Regions from separate parts of the Telluria sp. PB2R4 genome, predicted to be linked through region 1. Evidence: predicted binding sites of a transcription regulator. Region 1 holds the regulator's gene; each other region holds the start of a gene.
What was found. The regulator LexA, encoded in region 1, represses DNA repair genes until DNA is damaged. The targets are predictions, from matches to a motif close to ACTGTATNNNNATACAGT.

Region 1 (4,940 bases):
GATCGCCTCCGAGTTCAAGGACAAGAACGTGCTGCTGGTCGACGACTCGATCGTGCGCGGCACCACCAGCCGCGAGATCGTGCAGATGGCGCGCGATGCAGGCGCTCGAAAAGTGTTCTTCGCCTCGGCCGCGCCGCCGGTGCTGTACCCGAACGTGTACGGCATCGACATGCCGACCCGCGACGAGCTGATCGCCCACGGCCGCACCGTCGAGGAAGTCTGCGCCGAGATCACCGCCGACCGCCTGGTCTACCAGGATGTCGACGCGCTCAAGCGCGCGATCTCCGACGTCAATCCGGCGCTGAAGAACTTCGAGGCGTCCTGCTTCGACGGCGTGTACGTGACCGGCGACGTGACCCCGGAATACCTCGACCGCCAGGAAACCGCGCGCCATAACCCGAAGAAAAACCAGGTCGAGGATCCGGTGCGCACCCAGCTGAACCTGAACACGCCGGCAGCCGCCGAGTAAGGTTGTGGGCATGAGCGAGAAAACCTACGGTTTCACGACCACCATCCTGCACAACGACCGCCGCAAGACGATCGAGCAGGGCTCGCTGCACAAGCCGGTGCATACTTCGGTGGCCTTCGGCTACGGCGACGCACGCCAGCTGGCATCGGTATTCCAGGGCAAGGAGCCGGGCTTCCGCTATGGCCGCCAGGGCAACCCGACCGTGAGCGCGCTCGAGGACAAGATCAGCAAGATGGAAGACGGCGTCGGCACCCTGTGCTTTGCCACCGGCATGGGCGCCATCGGCGCGCTGTTCCAGGCGCTGCTCAAGGCCGGCGACCACGTCGTCTCGTCCTCCTTCCTGTTCGGGAACACCAACAGCCTGTGGCAGACGGTGGCGGGGCAGGGCGTGGGCGTGGACTTCGTCGACGCCACCGACGTCGCCAATGTCGAAGCGGCCCTCAAGCCGGAGACGCGCATGGTCTTTGTAGAGACCATCGCCAATCCGCGCACCCAGGTGGCCGACCTGGCCCGTATCGGCCGGTTGTGCCGCGAACGGGGCATCCTGTACGTGGTGGATAACACCATGACCACGCCCTGGCTGTTCCGTCCGAAGGCGGTGGGCGCGGGCCTGGTGGTCAATTCGCTGACCAAGTCGATCGGCGGCCACGGCAACGCCCTCGGCGGCGCCCTCACCGACACCGGCCTGTTCGACTGGAGCGCCTATCCGAACATCGCGGCCAACTTCCGCAAGCAGCCGGCAAGCGCACAGGGCCTGGCCCAGCTGCGCGCCAAGGCCTTGCGCGACTTCGGCGCCGCACTCGGGCCGGAAGCGGCGCACCACATCGCGGTGGGCGCCGAGACGCTGGCGCTGCGCATGGAACGCACGAGCAGCAACGCGCTGGCGCTGGCGCAGATGCTGGAAGCCGATCCGCGGGTGTCGGCGGTCCACTACCCGGGTCTGGCGTCGCATCCACAGCACCGCATCACCGGGGAACTGTTCCGTTCCGGCGGCTCCCTGATGAGCTTTGAGCTGCGCGAGGATATCGACCCCTTCGACTACCTGAACCGCCTGAAGCTCGGCATCCCGGCCAGCAACCTGGGCGACACCCGCACCCTGGTGATTCCGGTGGCGCACACGATCTTCTTCGAGATGGGCGCCGAGCGGCGCGCCAGCATGGGCATCGCCGAGTCGCTGATCCGCGTATCGGTCGGCATCGAGGATACCGACGACCTGCTGGCGGACTTCCGCCAGGCGCTCGACGCGTAGCAAAACGGCAACCCTCGGGTTGCCGTTTCTCGTAGGGTGGGCGGCTCCCCCGCACTGCCGGATCAGCGCCACCGTGGGCGCCGCCCACGCGTTCAAACAGTCTGTGCGTTGCGGCGGCTCTACTCGACGGGGATTTGAACGCGTGGGCGGCAAATACGGTGTGGATGCATCGACGCATCAGGTGGAGCCGCCCACCCTACGGGGTCCTGCAGCATTTTGTTTCAGCGGTTGAGCAAGGCAGCACATTGCCGCTATCATGGGATTCCTGTTCCCCATCCATTATCTGCCCATGAAGACCAAGCTGTTCCTTGCATCCCTGCTGCTGTGCGGCGCCGCCTTTGCCGGCGAGCTGGAAGACGCCAACGCCCTGTTCGAGAAGAAGGACTACGCGGGCGCGCTGAAGATCTATACCAAGCTGGCCAATGCCGGCAATCCGGCGGCGCAGCAGGCGCTGGGCCAGATGTACTGGTATGGCGAAGCGGGGCAGGTGGACGAAGCGAAGGCCGAAGCGCTGTTCAAGAAGGCGGCGGCCAAGGGCGACAAGGTGGCGATCGCCTCGCTGGAGCTGATGGACCAGCGCGTCAAGCGGCGCAAGGACATCGACTACTGGATCAAGGGCTACGATGGCGAAGACCTGAAAGCGGGCGAGTACCGCTGCGTCGCGCCACGCATTCCCGCGATGTCGAAGGTCAATGCCGATATCGACCGTATCAGCGCGGCCGTGCTGGCGTGGCAGGAATGCTACAACAAGTACGTCACCAACCTGAATGCCTCGATGCCGCTGACCAAGCGTGTCCCGGACGAGGTCCGAAAACTGATGAACAAGGAAGAGCTTGAAAAATCGAACGCCCACCTGGTCCAGCTGGGGGAGAACCTGAGCGAAGAGGCGAAGGTGAGTTCGAAGCTGGTGCTGGCGGACTACGCCGCCTGGCGCTCCGCGACCGAGGCCTTTGTGGCCCAGCACAACCAGATCGTGAAGTCGGCCCCGAAGGACTCGCACTGGGCGGACAAGAAGATTCAGTAAGGCAGGCGACCGGCGACCGGCGCCCGCGTTCGTGGATGAACGCGGGGCTGCGGCGCAGGAATCAATGCCAGCTGCGCATCAGGCCGACGGCCAGGCCCTCCAGTGCGAACTCGTCTTCCGGCGACACCTGGATGACCTTGAAGTCCGGATTCTCCGGCAGCAGCTCGACCAGGTTGCCGGTCTTGCGGTAGCGCTTGACCGTCACTTCTTCGCCGAGACGGGCGACCACGATCTGGCCGTTCTTGGCGCTGTCGATCTTCTTGACCGCCAGGAAGTCGCCGTCGCAGATGCCGGCGTCGCGCATCGACCAGCCCTTGACCTTCAGCAGGAAGTCGGGACGGGCCGAGAACATGGCGGCGTCGACGGAGTAGGTGGCTTCGACGTGTTCCTGGGCCAGGATCGGCGAGCCGGCGGCGACGCGGCCGACCAGCGGCAGCGACATCATGAGGGCCGGCGGAACCAGCGGGATCTGCTCGACCGAGGCGCCGATGAGGCGGATGCCGCGCGAGGTGCCCGGCGAAATCTCGATGGCGCCCTTGCGCGCCAGCGCCTGCAGGTGCTCCTCGGCCGCATTGGCCGACTTGAAGCCCAGCTCGGCCGCGATTTCGGCGCGGGTCGGCGGGAAACCGGTATTCTCGATCGCTTCCTTGATCAGGTTGAGGATCTGTTCTTGCCTTGCAGTGAGCTTGAGCATGGGTGTTATACGGCAATGGGTTGTAAGAGCAGACTGTATTTTTGTACAGTATTCCCGGATGCGCAAGGGAAAACACGGGAAAAGTGCAAAAAAATTGTGCGCCACAGCCAGGCTTCCCATCCCCCCATTTCTCGGGCTATAATAGCCGGCTTACCCTTCCCACACTCGTCTTGACGCCGAGGTGGGCATTTGTTTAAACGTCCTTAAGGAGTGTTGCATGCGTCATTATGAAATCGTTTTTATCGTCCACCCGGACCAGAGCGAGCAAGTTCCGGCGATGATCGAGCGTTACAAGGCCAGCGTGACCGCGCGCGGCGGTAACATCCATCGCGTGGAAGACTGGGGCCGTCGCCAGATGGCTTACCAGATCCAGAAGCTGCCGAAAGCCCACTACATCTGCATGAACATCGAGTGCGACAATGAGACCCTGGTCGAGCTGGAAACCGCATTCAAGTTCAATGATGCCGTCCTGCGTCACCTGACCGTCAAGATGAAGAAGGCTGAAACCGCACCGTCGCCGATGATGAAGTCGGTCCAGCGCGAAGACGCAGCCAAGAGCCACCGTGCAGAAGCAGCCGCTCCGGCAGCTGCCCCAGCCGCAGCAGCTGCCTAAGTTTTTCCCAGGGAATCCAGTAGCAAGACAGCGCAGTGAATCAGTTCCAGCTCATCGCGACCATCGCGGAGCGTGACGTACTGCGTTTCACCCCGGCCGGCGTCCCCATCGTGGGCGCGATCCTGAGGCACGATTCGCAGCAGGTGGAAGCCGGAGTGGCAAGGCAGGTCGCGTTTGAAATCCCTGCGCTCGGCGCGGGCGAGATTTCAGGCAGGCTGCAAAGCGCAGAACTCGGCGCCGCCTACCGCTTCGAAGGATTCCTCGCACGGAAGAACCGCAACAGCAAAGCCTTGGTATTTCACATCATTGATTTCAGTGCCGCCTAAAACTCGGCGCAATTTAGATTAGATACAGGAGCCTAAAATGGCATTCGGTAAAAAGTTCGACAAAAACAAAGCTAAAGAGAAACTCAAGCGCAAACAGCAGAACCCGCTGTTCAAGCGTAAGAAGTTCTGCCGCTTCACCGCAGCAAACGTGGAACAGGTCGATTACAAAGACGTCGACACCCTGAAGGACTTCGTCCAGGAAAACGGCAAGATCATGCCGGCACGTCTGACCGGCACCAAGGCGCACTACCAGCGCCAGGTCGACACCGCCATCAAGCGCGCCCGTTACCTCGCGCTGCTGCCGTACACCGACCTGCACCACGGTTAATTCCCGTCGTACAGATCAGATCTTCTGGAGAAAAATATGCAAATTATCCTTTTGGAAAAAGTTGTTAACGTCGGCAACCTGGGCGACGTCGTCAAGGTCAAGGACGGTTACGCACGTAACTTCCTGATCCCGCAAAAAATGGCACGCCGTGCTACCGCCGCTGCCGTGGCCGAGTTCGAAGTCAAGCGCGCCGAGCTGGAAAAAGCTGCTGGCGAAAAGCTGTCGGCTGCCCAGGCA
Region 2 (4,940 bases), on a different contig from region 1:
TACATCGAACGGCGCCCTGCCAGCATCGGGGGCTGGAGCCGCCGCTTCTGGCAGGGCTCGCACGACCACCGCGGCACCGAAAGCGCCCCGGGCCGGGTCGTCACCCTGGTGCCGGCCGATGGCGCCACCTGCCACGGCATGGCCTACCTGGTGACGCCGGAGGAATTCGCCCACCTCGACCATCGCGAGAAGAACGGCTACCTGCGCCTGGCGACAGACATGAGGTTCGACGACGGCGGCACGGCCGAAGGCATCGTCTACATCGCCACCACCGATAACGCCGCCTACCTCGGCCCCGCCAGCGAGCAGGACATCGCGCGCCAGATCGCCGGCGCGCGCGGGCCGAGCGGCCCGAACAGCGAATACCTGCTGGAACTGGCGCAGGCCTTGCGCGAACTCGGCCGGCACGACGAGCACGTGCACGCGATCGAGGCCCACCTGCGCGCTCATGGAAACACCTCCTGACCCTGGTTCAGGCGCCCTGAAGCTTGCTAGAATCGCAGCACGATGCGGGCGGCACGAGGCGGCCTGCTCGACAACATGCGCGTGCGAATGTCGCTGCGCGCCACAACAAGGAGACGGGAATGTCCAGAAAGATGCTGACGGTGTTGGGGTGTGCGCTGCTGTTCGCGATACAAGCTGCTTCCGCGCAAACGAAAACGGCCGAACCGGCGCCGCAGTACGATGCCGAACTGGCCAGGTCGCTCGGCGCCGACGAGCGCGGCATGCGTCCCTACGTGCTGGTGATCCTCAAGACCGGGCCGAAGACCATCGAAGACAAGGCCGAACGCGCGAAAATTTTCGAAGGACACTTCGCCAACATGGGCAGGCTCGCGGCCGAGAAGAAACTGGTCGTGGCCGGGCCGCTGGACGGCAAGGAAGGCCGCCGCGGCATCTTCGTGATGGCGACCCCGGACATCGAGGAAGCCAAACGCTACGTGGCCACCGACCCGGTCATCATCAGCGGCCTGATGGAAGCCGATTACCACAAACTCTATGGTTCGGCGGCGCTGATGATGGTGAACGAGGTCCACAACAAGATCCAGAAGAAGCAGTAGTCCGCGCGCCCGTATCAAGCGGGTGGCCGGCCTAGAACAGGTCCAGCTGCCCCGCTCCCGTCCCGCCTGCCGTGGTCACGCCAGGCGATGGCCGCGTCGGCACCACCAGCGGCTTGCGAAACTGCGACCGATCGAGCTTGCCGAAGCGCCCACGAAACTCCCCCATCCCAAGCCGATCGACGGCCTTGGAAAAACGCTGGCGGATCAGGTCGGCCCACACGCCCTCGCCGTGCATGCGCTTGCTGAAGTCGCTGTCGTAATCCTTGCCGCCGCGCAGGTCGCGGATGCGGTTCATCACGCGCTGGGCCCGGTCGGGGAAATGCGCCTGCAGCCATTCCTGGAACAGCGGGTTGACTTCCCACGGCAAGCGCAGCACGGTGTAATGCGCACCGATGGCGCCAGCATCGCGTGCCGCTTCCAGGATGCGTTCGATCTCCGGTTCCGTCACGAAGGGAATGATGGGCGCGACGCTCACGCTCACCGGGATGCCGGCCTCGCTCAAGGTACGGATGGTGCGCAAACGGCGTGCCGGCGCGGCCGCGCGTGGTTCCAGGGTGCGCGAAATGGCAGGGTCGAGCGTGGTCAGCGTGATGGCGGCGCAAGCCAGGCTTTGCGCGGCCATGGGCGCAATCAGGTCGATGTCGCGCTCGATGAGGGAGGACTTGGTGATCAGCCCGACCGGATGCCGGCATTCGTGCAGCACGTCGAGCACCTGGCGCGTCAGGCGCAGCTCGCGCTCGCAGGGTTGATACGCGTCGGTGTTGACGCCGAGGGCGATGTGCTCGGGCACGTAGCCGGGCTTGGCCAGCTCGCGCCGCAGCAGCTCGGCCGCATTCACCTTGGCGAACAGGCGGCTTTCGAAGTCGAGGCCGGGAGACAGGCCGAGATAGCTGTGTGACGGGCGCGCGAAGCAGTAGATGCAGCCGTGCTCGCAGCCCCGGTACGGGTTGAGCGAAACGTCGAAGGGGATATCGGGCGAGGAATTGCGCGTCAGGATGGTTTTGGCGTATTCGTCGGTGACGACCGTGCGGACGCTGGCCGCTTCGTCGTCGTCGCGCTCCCAGCCGTCGTCGAATTCTTCGCGGCCATTGACTTCGAAGCGGCCTTGCAGGTTCGACACCGCGCCCCGCCCTTTCCGGGCCGCGAGCGGGCGCGGGCCGAGCATGGGCTGCTCGTCCACGGGCTGGCGTTCGCTCGATGATGGGGGCTTGGGCACGGCGGCTCGATACTGTATGTTTATACAGTATTGTACGCCTCACTCATGCCGCGTTCAAGCGGTTTTACGCCGGTACGTACGCCGCTTGTTGCGCCACAAAGCCTGCGAACGCATCGAACAGCGGCGCGAACTTCTCGCCTTCGCCTTCCAGCTGTCCCAGCGCCAGTGCCGCCGCTTCCAGCGAAGACAGCTGATGCGGCGCATGCGCCTTGCGAATCCGGTAATTCGATGGCGCCACCTCGCGCAACGCCAGGCGCGGCAGCGTTTGCAGGGACGGATTCAGGTACAGCATCTTGCGGCTCTTGCGCCAGGTCGCATCCAGCACCACCAGGCGCACGTGCCCGGCCTCCACCGGGTCGAACGGCGGCGGCGCCATCAAGCCGGCGTCGCCGGGCGTGTCCGGGTATAGCAGCACCGGCACCCGGCCATCCGCGTGGAGCAGCGCGTCGAGTCCGGCGCCATCGAACCGTTCTCCCACCGCCAGCACGCTGCCCGCCACGCTCAGGTGCAGCAGCCGGGCGCTGTTCTTGGCGTTGGCCACTTCCAGCGGATGCTGCAGCACCAACAGCGCCGCCCGCGCCTCTACCTGCGTGATCCAGCGGCAGATGCATGCCGACTGCGCCCGCAGGCAGACCGCACAACGCTCCCTTTTGCTCATCCGATCATCCCTCTCCACGTTGCCAGGTTCGCATCATAAGCGCTTCCCTGACGCCACGTCGGACCCGGCCCTTGTCGAAATGCTTTCCGATTCCGTGAACAGTTTGGCACGCCACAAAAATTTAGCTTTGGAATTGCCAGATTGAGTATTGCTCTGCCTTTTCTACGTACCTAGAATCAATTTATTCCATGCGGAAATTGTTCCGTATTTGCTCCATCAGTATGTAGTCAAGACAGAGTCAACATGGTCCAACGCTTTACGCTTCGCAACCTGCTTGCCGCCGCCCTCGCGGCCGCCGCCATGATCCCCGGGATCGCCGTGCAGCAGGAGTTGCAACTCGATCACCGCATGAACGAACACATCGAGCAGGTGCCGGCCGGCGCCCAGGGCCGCGCGATGCTCGAGACCACCGTGTTCCAGCCAAATGGTCCGGGTCCCTTCCCGCTCATCATCATCAACCACGGCAAGGATCCGGGCCGCCCGAACCTGCAGCCGCGCGACCGCTTCTACTACATGGCGACCGCCTTCGTGAAGCGTGGCTACGCCGTGATGGTGCCGATGCGCCAGGGCTTCGCCAACTCGACCGGCCGCTACCGCGACTTCGGCTGCAACATGACCGCCAACGGCTATGCCCAGGCGGACGACATCGCCGCCGCCCTCGCCTACGCGCGCCAGCAGAAGTGGGTCGACGCCAAGCGCATCGTGGTCGCCGGCCAGTCCTACGGCGGCCTGGCGACCGTCGCCCTCGGCACCCAGGACCAGCCAGGCGTGCGCGGCCTGATCAACTTCGCCGGCGGCCTGCGCGACGACAGCGACCGTTGCGCCTGGCGTTCGGCCCTGGTGTCCGCCTTTTCGGAATACGGCGCCAAGGGCAAGCTGCCGACCCTGTGGATGTATGGCGAGAACGACTCACTGTTCGGCCCCGAGCTGGCAAGCCGCATGCACGCCGCCTTCGCAGGCGCCGGCGGGCGCGGCCGCCTGGTCGAGCTCCCGGCCTTCAAGCGCGATTCGCATGGCATGCTGGCCAGCCGTGACGGCGAGAAGCTGTGGCTGGACGAGACCATGCGCTTCCTCGACGGGATCGGCATGCCGACCAAGGTGATCCACGAGGTACCGTTGCCCCCGAGCCCGGCGCGCACCGGCTACGCGAAGGTGGACGATGTCGAGGCCGTACCCTTCCTGTCCGAGAACGGCCGCCGCGCCTACCAGGAATACCTCGGCAAGATGACCCCGCGCGCCTTCGCGGTGTCGCCGAGCGGCGCCTGGACCTGGGCCGAAGAAGGCGAAGACCCGGACGGCCGCGCGCTGGCAACCTGCACCGCCAAGAGCAAGGAGCCGTGCCGCCTGTACTCGGTGGACGACTACGTGGTCTGGAACGGCGACCTCGACCAGGCTGAAGAAGCGGCCGTGACGGCGTCGAACACGCCGGCGCCGAAGCCGGTGGACGCGAGCGCGTCGGCGCCGACGACTTCGATCGGTTCCAACAAAGCCACCAATTGAGCTTTTGTACGGTGGTCGGCGAAGCCGACCACCGTACTGTCAAGTCTTCTACGCACTGTTTCTGTGCGTAAAATCTGACAGCCGCCAAGAATCCGACACAGCGCAAACCCCAGTCCGCCAGCAGCTCCGACAATGACCCTGACGTCATTTGGGAGAATTGCATGGTTCGCTTCAACCACGCCCTGCTCGCGCTGGCTGCGCTGTGCGCCAGCGTGCCGGCCGGCGCCGCGGCAGCGGCCGACCGGAACAACCATCCGGTGGTGCTGGTCCACGGCTTCCTCGGCTTCGGGCCCGATACCTTCGAGCACAGCGGCTTCAACTACTGGGGCGGCTACGGCGACATCGCCTTGCACATGCAGGTCTACCGCGGCCCGCGCACGGTGTTCGCGGCGGCGGTCGGCCCGGTCAGTTCCAACTGGGACCGCGCGGCCGACCTGTACGCCCAGATCAAGGGCGGCTGCGTCGACTACGGCGCGGCCCATGTGCGCAAGTATGGCCTGCCGGGTCA
Region 3 (4,940 bases), on a different contig from region 1:
GTGGGGACCCGGATGGTGGGTTAGTGGAATGTTCTATAGGAAATGCTCGCACGGGGCCGCCGGGCAACATTTGCGACGGCTCAAGGGTTGCCCGGCCGGGGAATAAAGAGCGCCTCAGCGGCGCATCACGCCGCGCACCCGCATCTCGGTGTGGCCAAGATCCATCATCTTCCAGCGCCCGCCCCAGGTCAGCCCGAGCGACTCGGCCACCTCGCCATATAACTGATAGCCGCGCATGGCCCATGGGTCTTTTTCCGAGATCACCAGCTTGCCGTCGCGCCAGAATGCGCAATCGGCGGCCAGGCCGTACTGGTGCCAGCTCTGGAAGGCGCGCGCATTGGTGACGTGGCTCCCGGCGCCCGCCAGCGCATCCTGGCGTGCCGGGCTGCGGTAACCTTCCAGCAAGGCCATTTCGTAGCCATGCCTTTCCTTCATGATCTTGAAAGCCAGCAGCAGGCGCTGGCTGAAGTCCGGATGCAGCAGGCCCCAGTTGCGGCTGGCGTTCACCAGCATCGGCCGCACCAGCTCGACTTCGGCGGTCGTGAAGGCCATTGGCGGCAGGGCCACCGGCGGCACCAGGCGCTCGCCCTGCAGCAGGGCCGCAACCTGGACGTCGGGGGCTGCAGTCTCGCCTTCGACCAGCGGCAGCATGGCCGGACTGCTCAGGGCCAGCGCCAGCAGCGAGGGAATCAGGATGGCCGGCACACCGATCGCGCACGCGATCCGGTGACGCCGAACGACGCCCAGGATGCTGCTCCAGATATCGCGCGGGATATTCCCCTGTACTGCACCCGCCACCTGGCTGCCTGCGATCCGCCAGCCGGTCGCGCGTTGCGACAGGCGCTGGCGCAATCCGAATAGCCCGCGTGCCACGAAAGACCGCCCGGACGGGAACAAGGCCAGCCAGATCGCCCCGGTTGCGAGACAAAAGTACAGAAGGGCGAGAAAAATCAGCATCGCTTCCTCCAAGATTGTTTCTAATCAGAATTGGAAGAACCCATCTTAGGAGTATTGCCGTGCGGCCACCAGACGAAAATCAATCCCCGTCCATGCGTCCGAACCTGATGTCGCCACGGCGTCTCAGCACCAGGGGCGAGGACAGCATCCTGGCGATGCTCGAGCGCGAGCCGGCGCGCAAGCATGGCAAGGGCGCCTCTTCCGCACGGCATGCCTGGTACGGCGCCGGCGCCACCGCGGCGCTGGCCCTGACCGGCGCGCTGGTCTGGCTGGCGGCCAACAACGACGGCCTGCGGCCCGAGGTGCAGGAAACCGTGCTGGCCGACGCCACAATCGCACCGCCATTGCACGCGACGGCGGCCAGCGCGATGGTCGTGCAGCTTGCGATGGCGCCGGTCGCCGGAGCACCTGACGCCCAGCAGCGCAGCGCGGCCGTGATCGTGGACCAGCCGCCGGCCGAGGCGGCGCCGCCCCTGCGTTTGCTCAGTCCGGCGCAGGACCGGCCAACGCCGGCTGCACGCGCCGTCGACAGGCCCACGCCGCCGCCCCGCCCGGTGGCCGCCACGCCGAGTGCAAGCCCGGCCCCGCCTAAGCCTGCCGCCCGTCCGGTCGCCACCGCGACCCGGCCGAAACCGGTCACGGTCGCGAAAACCGTCGTGCGGCCAGTACAGCCCAGGGCCCAGCGCGGCGTCAACCCTTCCAGGGCCGCGGACGGGGGCGTCGATGCCGACGTGGCGCTGATCTCGGCCGTCATCGTCCATGCCAACGGCCACGCACCCGAAGGCTCGCAGATGACCGAGCTCTTGTGCCCGAATGACAATTGCCGGGCCCGTCCGCCCCGCGATTAACGTGGCGAAAAGCCCCCAATTGCTTCGAAAACTCGGGTTACTGCTGGGCTAGTGATCCCTCGTGGCGTTATACTGTACATAAGCACAGTAAGGCGGCACGAGATGATCAGGGTCCTGGAAAACGAGTTTTATTATCTGGATAACTTCCAGCGCGTCCTCGACTGGATCGGCGAACGCTATCGCGACCTGCTCGACGAGGACGAGCTTGCCTTCCTCGCCGCCTTCCCCGCGCTGTCCCGGAATGCGCGCGCGCTGTTCGTGCGCATGGTCATGCGCAAGGGGAACTTGTTCCGCGCCAGTAAGCTGGTGTATACCGAAATCGGCTGTCCGGTCGAGGCATCAAGCCAGCTGCTCGGCGCCGGCTGGGTCGAAGCCGACCCGCTGCTCTCGCTCGACGAGCTGTTCGACCTGTTGTCCAAGCCCGAAATCGCCGAGGCATTCGGCGCCCACCTGCCGCACAAGAACGCACGCAAGGGCGAGCAACTGGACGCACTGCGCGCGGGCTTCGCCGACAGCCGCCCCTTTTCAAGCTGGCACGCAGGCTGCGGCGACGCCGCCCTGCGCATCCTGGTCAAGCCGCTGTGCGACCGCCTGCGCCTGATTTTCTTCGGCAACCTGCACCAGGACTGGACCGAATTCGTGCTGGCCGACCTCGGCATGTTCCGCTTCGAACAGGTCGAACTCTCGCAGGCCTCGCGCGGTTTCCGTTCACGCGCCGACGTCGACCACTACATCCTCCTGCACGGCTGCAAGGAACGCTTTTACGCCGGCGAGTCCCTCGACGTAGTGCTGCGCGACCTGCCCGCCCACGTGTTCGACAACGACTGGCTGGCCGGCCGGCGCGAAAAGCTGTTGTTCCAGATCGGCCAGGGCTTCGAGAAGCTGAAGGACTGGGGCAATGCCCACGCGGTCTACGCGCGCTGCCGCTTCCCCGGCGCACGCGGACGCGCCATCCGCGTGCTGGAAAAGCACGAGCGCTTTGACGATGCCTACGCCCTGTTCCAGCTGGCCCAGGAGGCGCCGGAGAGCGAAGCCGAGCGCCAGCAGCTGGCGCGCATCGGGCCGCGCCTGGCGCGCCGCCTGGGCCACGCCCGGCTGCCGGCGCGCAAGCCGGTCGTCCAGCGCCTCGACCTGTGCCTGCCGATGCCCGGTGAGGACTGGTGGGTCGAAGGCGTGGTGCGCGACCACCTGGCAAGTGCGGACGGGCCGGTGTTCTACGTCGAGAACGCACTGGCCAACTCGCTGTTCGGCCTGCTGTGCTGGCGCGCGGTGTTCGCGCCGATTCCGGGCGCCTTCTTCCACCCCTTCCACCGCGGTCCGGCCGACCTGCACAGTCCGGACTTCCACCAGCGCCGCTCGGCCGAGTTCGCGGCCTGCCTGGCCGAACTCGAGGACGGCAGCTACCGCGACACCATCCGCCGCAATTTCCTGGAGAAGGCCGGCATCTCGTCGCCCTTCGTCTACTGGGGGACGCTGAGCGAAGAGCTGCTCGAACTGGCGCTGGCCTGCATTCCGCCCGCGCACCTGCGCAAGTGGTGCGAGCGCATCCTGGTGGACGTCAAGGCCAACCACACCGGCTTTCCCGACCTCATCCAGTTCTGGCCACTGGAGGGCCGCTACACCATGATCGAAGTCAAGGGCCCGGGCGACCGCCTGCAGGACAACCAGCTGCGCTGGATCGACTACTGCGCCGCGCACGGCATGCCGGTGTCGGTGTGCTACCTGCAGTGGGAGCAGGCCGCTTGACGGCTGGCGCCACCTACACCGTTGCGGTGCGGTCCCTGTGCGAGTTCACCGCCAAGCAGGGCGACCTCGACCTGCGCTTCACACCCTCGCCTACCGCCCAGGAAGGCATCGCCGGGCATGCGGTCGTGCAGGGCCGGCGCGGGGCCAGTTACCGCACCGAAGTGTCGCTCGACGGCGGCTGGGGGGACCTGGTGGTGCGCGGCCGCGCCGATGGCTACGACCCGGACCAGAACCTGATCGAAGAGATCAAGACCTACCGCGGCAAGTTCTCGTCGATTCCCGACAACCACCGGCACCTGCACTGGGCCCAGGTGCGGGTGTACGGCCACCTGCTGTGCCGCCAGCTCGGGCTGGAACAAGTCCACCTGGCGCTGGTCTACTACGACATCGGCAGCGGCCAGGAAACCGTGCTGCGCGAAACGCGCAGTGCGCCGGACCTGTCGGCGATCTTCGCCGGGCTGTGCGAACGTTTTTCGGCCTGGGCCGCCCAGGAAGCCGCTCACCGCGCCGCGCGCAATGCGGCGCTGGACGCGCTGCGCTTCCCCCATGCGGCATTCCGGCCGGGCCAGCGCGAGCTGGCGGAAAACATCTACCGCGCCAACACCAGCGGGCGCTGCCTGCTGGCGCAGGCGCCGACCGGCATCGGCAAGACGGTGGGGAGCCTGTTCCCGGTACTGAAAGCGATGCCCTCGCAAAGCCTCGACAAGATATTCTTCCTGGCCGCGAAGACGCCAGGCCGGCGGCTGGCGCTGGACGCCGCCACCAGCCTGGGCGCCGGGACCGGCATTCCCCTGCGGGTACTCGAACTCACGGCGCGCGACAAGGCCTGCGAGTATCCCGACAAGGCGTGCCAGGGCGACGCCTGCCCACTCGCGAAAGGTTTCTACGACCGCTTGCCTGCCGCGCGCGCGGCGGCAGCCGCCAGGTCGGCATCGACGCTGCTCGACCGCGAGGCCCTGCGCGAGGTCGGGCTGGCACACGATGTCTGTCCCTACTATCTGGGCAGCGAAATGGCGCGCTGGGCCGACATGGTGGTGGGCGACTACAACTATTATTTCGACGGCAGCGCCATGCTGTACGCGCTTGCGCTCGAGCGCGGCTGGAAAGCCAGCGTGCTGGTCGACGAAGCCCATAACCTGGTCTCGCGTGCCCGCGCGATGTACAGCGCGGAGCTGGATCGCGGCAACCTGCGGGTGGCGCGCGCCAATGCGCCCGAGATCGTCAGGAAGGCGCTGGATCGGGTCGGCCGCGCCTGGACCGGCGTCGACAAGGAAGCGCCGGCGCCTTACCAGGTGCTGCCCGAACCGCCGCAAAAAATGCTGGACGCGCTGCAGAACGCCACCAGCACCGTCAACGACTACCTGGTGGATTCAAGCGGCCCGCTCGACC
Region 4 (4,940 bases), on a different contig from region 1:
TGCATGTCGGCGGTGACGGAAATGGCGCCGCCGAACTGCATCAGCGACAGCATCAGGAAGTGCACGAACAGGCCGAGCCAGTCGCTCGGTCCCATGACCAGTCCAGGGGCCAACTGGAACGCCGTCATGGACGCAGCCTGCGCCAGGCCAGTACGCAGCCGAGTCCGCCGAGGGGAGGGAGGACCCAGACCAGCGGCACGCGTAGCCACGCCAGCAGCACGAAGGCGGCGGCCGCGATGGCGGCCGACCACGGCAGCGGGATCGGGCTCGTTGCCAGCGCGCCGGTCAGCTTGAGACCGGCGGCGGCGATCAGGCCGCTCGATACGGCCGCCATGCCGCGCAACGCGCCGGCCACGGCGGAGTGGCCGGCATATTGCGCATGGAAGGCGGCCAGCACCAGCACCAGCAGCAAGGGCAGTACCAGCAGGCCGGCCAGCGCGGCCAGCGCTCCGGGCAGGCCGAACCAGCGGGCGCCGATCATGATCGACAGATTGACCACGTTCGGTCCGGGCATGATCTGCGCCACGGCCCAATCCTCAATGAATTCCTCGTGCGTCAGCCAGCGCTTGCGCTCGACGATTTCACGCTGCACGACCGCCAGCACGCCGCCGAAGCCTTGCAGGGCAAGGACGGTAAAGGACGAAAACAGGTCGGTGAGCGAGCTTGGACGGGGCCGCTGCGGATCGTCGTTGGGGAGGGAACTCATCCCCGAATTATCGCCGCCCGCGCGCCACCCTGTCCATGCAGGGGTTTGCGCTCAGCCGCCGCCGATCCCGCGCATGACCTTGCCGCTACCGCCACAGTTGGGGCAGGACTTGCCATCGGATAGCTTGCCGCTGCCGCCGCAGGCGTCACATACGTCTTCGCCGGCGCCGGGCGTGCCGGGTTGCGCTTCGTCGCCGGGATTCAGGTCGGGCTCGGGTTGCATGCTCATGGGGTCCTCGCTAGGGTTGGTCGTCGCGGCCATTGTAGGTGGGGACCTCACGAGGTGGCGCAACGCTGGGCCGCGTCAGGCACGGACGTCCGAAAAGGTGAAGCGTGCCTTGATGCGCATCAAATATTGACATTGCGTGCGCTTCCCCCATACTTCGCAACAGCCGCGAACATCCTTTAACCCGAAAGGCCAGGCGCACGATGAATCCTTCCACCAGCTCCTCGAGCAATCCAGCCGACGGCGCCGACGCCGAAGCCCGGCGCGACCTGCACCAGCGCGACATCGTGGATGACGGCGTCGCCCTGATGCGCGTCGCCGGCACCTTGTGCGCTCTCGAATACCTCAAGTCACGGGCCGTCGACGGACGCGTCATTGCGCGGGTGCTGCTCGACCCGGACAAGCGGCGCGGCGGTCCCGGGCTGGCCGTGGCCTGACATTGCGCAGGCCAGGGCGAGCAAGGCCCGGCTTATGCACAGAAATGTCCCGCAAATATATTTATACTCCGGCGTGCCGCATGCACGACAGCGTCGCGTAACCCCTTGATTTGCGGGGCTATCGCCGTTGCCTTCCCAATAGGCAAATTGTTGAAAGCCGCACGGTTGGCCGCCTCCGACGTGTCAAGCCCCTGCTTTTCCACATAGTTATTCACAGAGTTTGTGGATATCCGGAAAAATTTTTAAGTATTAGCGACTTAGCGCGGATTCCGCATGTAATCCATGACCTGGCGCCATGCGAGGTGTGGTCTTCGATCGTGCGGGGGCTTGTATTTTCCGTTCTTTAAGCTTGCGCAAGATAACTGGATAAATGTACAGTACGGCATTTCCACGTTTTCGAACCATGTCCGCCGTCCTTGCTCCGCCCGCCACCGACGATCCCTTCGCCGGCCTGAATACCGAACAGCGCGCCGCGGTCGAGCATGACATCGGCGCGGCCGTCGTGCGGCCCTTGCTGGTGGTGGCGGGCGCGGGCTCGGGCAAGACCAATACGCTGGCGCACCGGGTCGCACGGCTGATCCAGTCCGGCGCCGATCCCCAGCGCATCCTGCTGCTGACGTTTTCGCGGCGTGCAGCCGGGGAAATGAGCCAGCGCGCCAGTGGCGTGCTGCAGCGCCTGCTCGGGAAAAACGGTGCGCAGGGAACGGTCACGCTGCCCTGGGCCGGCACCTTCCACGCGATCGGCGCGCGCCTGCTGCGCGAGTACGCGGGGCGGATCGGCCTGGACGAATCCTTCACCATCCACGACCGCGGCGATTCCGAAGACCTGATGGGCATGGTGCGCCACGAGATCGGCCTGTCGACGACGGAAAAGCGCTTTCCGTTGAAGGGCACCTGCCTGTCGATCTATTCGCGGGTGGTGAACAGCCGCGACGCGCTGGAAAGCGTGCTGCAGTCCACCTTCCCCTGGTGCAACGAGTGGGAAGGGCAGCTGAAAACCCTGTTCGGCGCCTACGTCGACGCCAAGCAGGAGCAGAACGTGCTCGACTACGACGACTTGCTGCTGTTCTGGTCCGAGATGGCGAGCGACCCGGTGCTGGGGGCCGAGATCGGGTCCCTGTTCGATCACGTGCTGGTGGACGAATACCAGGACACCAACCGCCTGCAGGCCTCGATCATCACCGGCATGAAGCCGGGCGGCGAGGGCGTGATGGTGGTCGGCGACGACGCCCAGTCGATCTACGCCTTCCGCGGTGCGACGGTGCGCAACATCCTCGACTTCCCGAAGCAGTTCACCCGGCCTGCCGAGCTTATCACGCTGGAGCGCAACTACCGCTCGACCCAGCCGATCCTGGACGCGTCCAACGCCCTCATCGCCGCCGCCCGCGAACGCCACGCCAAGACCCTGTGGACCGACAAGGCATCCAGCCTCAAGCCGCAGCTGGTGCTGCTCCCGGACGAGGCGGAGCAGGCGCGCTGGGTCTGCAACCGGGTCCTGGAGCACCGCGAAGCCGGCATGACCTTGAAATCGCAGGCGGTGCTGTTCCGCGCGGCCAGCCACAGCGCTGCACTGGAGCTCGAGCTGATGCGCCGGAACATTCCTTTCGTGAAGTTCGGCGGCCTGAAGTTCCTCGAGGCCGCCCACATCAAGGACGTGCTGGCAGTGTTACGCTTCGCCCAGAACCCGAATGGGCGCATGGCCGGTTTCCGGGTGGCCCAGCTGATCCCGGGCATTGGCCCCGCCACCGCGACCCGCCTGCTGGACGCGGTGGGCGAGGCGGCCGATCCGGTGGCGGCGGTGGAAGCGTTCGCCGCGCCCGCCAGGAGCCTCGCCGACTGGACGGCGTTCAGTGCGCTCTACCGGCGCCTGCGCTCGCCCGACCTGCGCTGGCCGGCCGACATCGAGCTGGTCAAGCAGTGGTACTTGCCGCACCTTGAGCGCATGTTCGATGACGCCGTGGTGCGCGCCGCCGACGTCGAGCAACTCAGCGCACTGGCGGGCGGGCACGCCACGCGCGAAAGTTTCCTGGCCGAGATCACGCTCGATCCGCCCGAAGCGACCAGCGACCGCGCCGGCACGCCCCTGCTCGACGAGGATTACCTGATCCTGTCGACCATCCACTCCAGCAAGGGGCAGGAATGGACATCGGTGACGGTGCTGAACGTGGTCGACGGCTGCATCCCGTCCGACATGAGCACGGGGAACAACGACGACATCGAGGAAGAGCGGCGCCTGCTCTACGTGGCGATGACGCGTGCCCGCGAACACCTGCAGCTGGTCGTGCCGAACCGTTTCTTCATCAAGCAGCAGGCGCAAATGGGCGACCGCCACGTGTATGCGGCGCGCACGCGCTTCATCACGCCGGTCATGCTGGCGCATTTCGAGGAAACCACCTGGCTCAGTGCCGACACCCAGCAGTTGCGCAAGCCGGTTCCGGAGAGCGTGCGCATGCTGGTGCGCGAGCGCGCCCGGAACGCCTGGAAATGAGGGGAGATCAGCGCAGCTTGTACGCCGATGCGCGACTTATCCCCCGCCGGGACTTTTTGTAGGAGTTCACCGCACAGTCCACACTGCACGAATCCGGTGTGCTTCCAAGTCGTTGATTTTTAAGAGCTTTCATTTTGCCTGCGGAATGGGCAATTTGTTGAAACCCGCATTCTGACTGGCCTTTTGGCTTGTCAAGTAGTGCTTTTCCACATCTTTATCCACAGTTCTTGTGGATATTGGAAAATGTTCAGTAAAATCAAGTGCTTAGCTTAAATGATTGATACAAGTCAATCTTTTTGAGGATAGCTATGGAGCGGCATGGCCGGCCTCGCGCTTGAGCCGTTCCAGCTCGGCAAGGAAGCGCTCCGCGGCCAGGCTGGGAGGCCAGGGTTCCCATGGGGTACCGCCGAAGACGGGATCCAGCGGATCCTGTTCCAGCACCGGGGCCCGGATCTTCAGCGTGCGCCGGACTTCTTCCCGGGTCCAGCCGGTGACGTGCACCGCTTCGCTTGCCGCGGCGAGGCGGTCGGCCTGCTTGTGCAGCCGGTGCTCCCTCTCGGTCCAGGCCGGCAAGCCGTAGCGCAGGAAGACCATTTGTTCCAGGCGCCTGGTGAGCGCGTGGAAGCCTTCACCCAGGAAGGGCTTGATGACGGAAATGGCATCGAAGCCGAGCAGGCCTTCCTCGGCGTCGTGCAGCAGCTCGCGCAGTTCCTGCAGCGGCGTCGGCCTCGGGGTGATCGCACGGCGCAGCAGCATGACGGTGAGCGAGTGCTGGGCGACGGAGAGCGGCAGCGGCCAGGCCGAATGGCCGCCCCAGCGGTAGGTACGCGCCAGGCCCAGCGCCAGGTCGGCATCGTCCCAGTCGAAGGGTGTCGGGTTGAGCAGGTCCAGCCGTTTTCCCGACGGCATGCGGACCCAGGCGCGCACATCGGCGCTGGAAGGAGTGTGCATGTGGCGATTTTACACACGGGCAGGGCCATTCTTCGCATAATTGATGCGTGCAAAGACGCTGCGCGGCGGAGTCCTTACACTGGATCGGCCAGGTGGGGCCGGCCCACGCACAGGAGGCGGCATGGAAGAGGCA

Region 2: the regulator LexA is predicted to act here: its motif matches at 2,286-2,303, upstream of AC56LU_RS19330 (PA0069 family radical SAM protein).
Region 3: the regulator LexA is predicted to act here: its motif matches at 1,877-1,894, upstream of AC56LU_RS10695 (VRR-NUC domain-containing protein).
Region 4: the regulator LexA is predicted to act here: its motif matches at 1,730-1,747, upstream of AC56LU_RS00195 (ATP-dependent helicase).

What each region holds. Positions count from the first base shown of each region.
Region 1 is NZ_JCASIC010000004.1:185,050-189,989, forward strand. Features, by position in the region: gene purF (amidophosphoribosyltransferase) at 1-469, shown strand, start outside; gene AC56LU_RS09245 (cystathionine gamma-synthase family protein) at 480-1,718, shown strand; gene AC56LU_RS09250 (tetratricopeptide repeat protein) at 1,975-2,742, shown strand; gene lexA (transcriptional repressor LexA) at 2,804-3,436, opposite strand; gene rpsF (30S ribosomal protein S6) at 3,654-4,049, shown strand; gene priB (primosomal replication protein N) at 4,085-4,375, shown strand; gene rpsR (30S ribosomal protein S18) at 4,413-4,703, shown strand; gene rplI (50S ribosomal protein L9) at 4,740-4,940, shown strand, end outside.
Region 2 is NZ_JCASIC010000013.1:19,766-24,705, reverse strand. Features, by position in the region: gene AC56LU_RS19340 (gamma-glutamylcyclotransferase) at 1-465, shown strand, start outside; gene AC56LU_RS19335 (YciI family protein) at 585-1,058, shown strand; gene AC56LU_RS19330 (PA0069 family radical SAM protein) at 1,090-2,223, opposite strand; gene AC56LU_RS19325 (tRNA-uridine aminocarboxypropyltransferase) at 2,339-2,932, opposite strand; gene AC56LU_RS19320 (alpha/beta hydrolase family protein) at 3,176-4,432, shown strand; gene AC56LU_RS19315 (esterase/lipase family protein) at 4,594-4,940, shown strand, end outside.
Region 3 is NZ_JCASIC010000005.1:143,689-148,628, reverse strand. Features, by position in the region: gene AC56LU_RS10705 (M15 family metallopeptidase) at 115-957, opposite strand; gene AC56LU_RS10700 (hypothetical protein) at 1,050-1,805, shown strand; gene AC56LU_RS10695 (VRR-NUC domain-containing protein) at 1,908-3,551, shown strand; gene AC56LU_RS10690 (ATP-dependent DNA helicase) at 3,548-4,940, shown strand, end outside.
Region 4 is NZ_JCASIC010000001.1:32,965-37,904, forward strand. Features, by position in the region: gene AC56LU_RS00175 (chromate transporter) at 1-128, opposite strand, end outside; gene AC56LU_RS00180 (chromate transporter) at 125-706, opposite strand; gene AC56LU_RS00185 (hypothetical protein) at 758-934, opposite strand; gene AC56LU_RS00190 (hypothetical protein) at 1,135-1,368, shown strand; gene AC56LU_RS00195 (ATP-dependent helicase) at 1,772-3,856, shown strand; gene AC56LU_RS00200 (phosphohydrolase) at 4,163-4,807, opposite strand; gene glpD (glycerol-3-phosphate dehydrogenase) at 4,929-4,940, shown strand, end outside.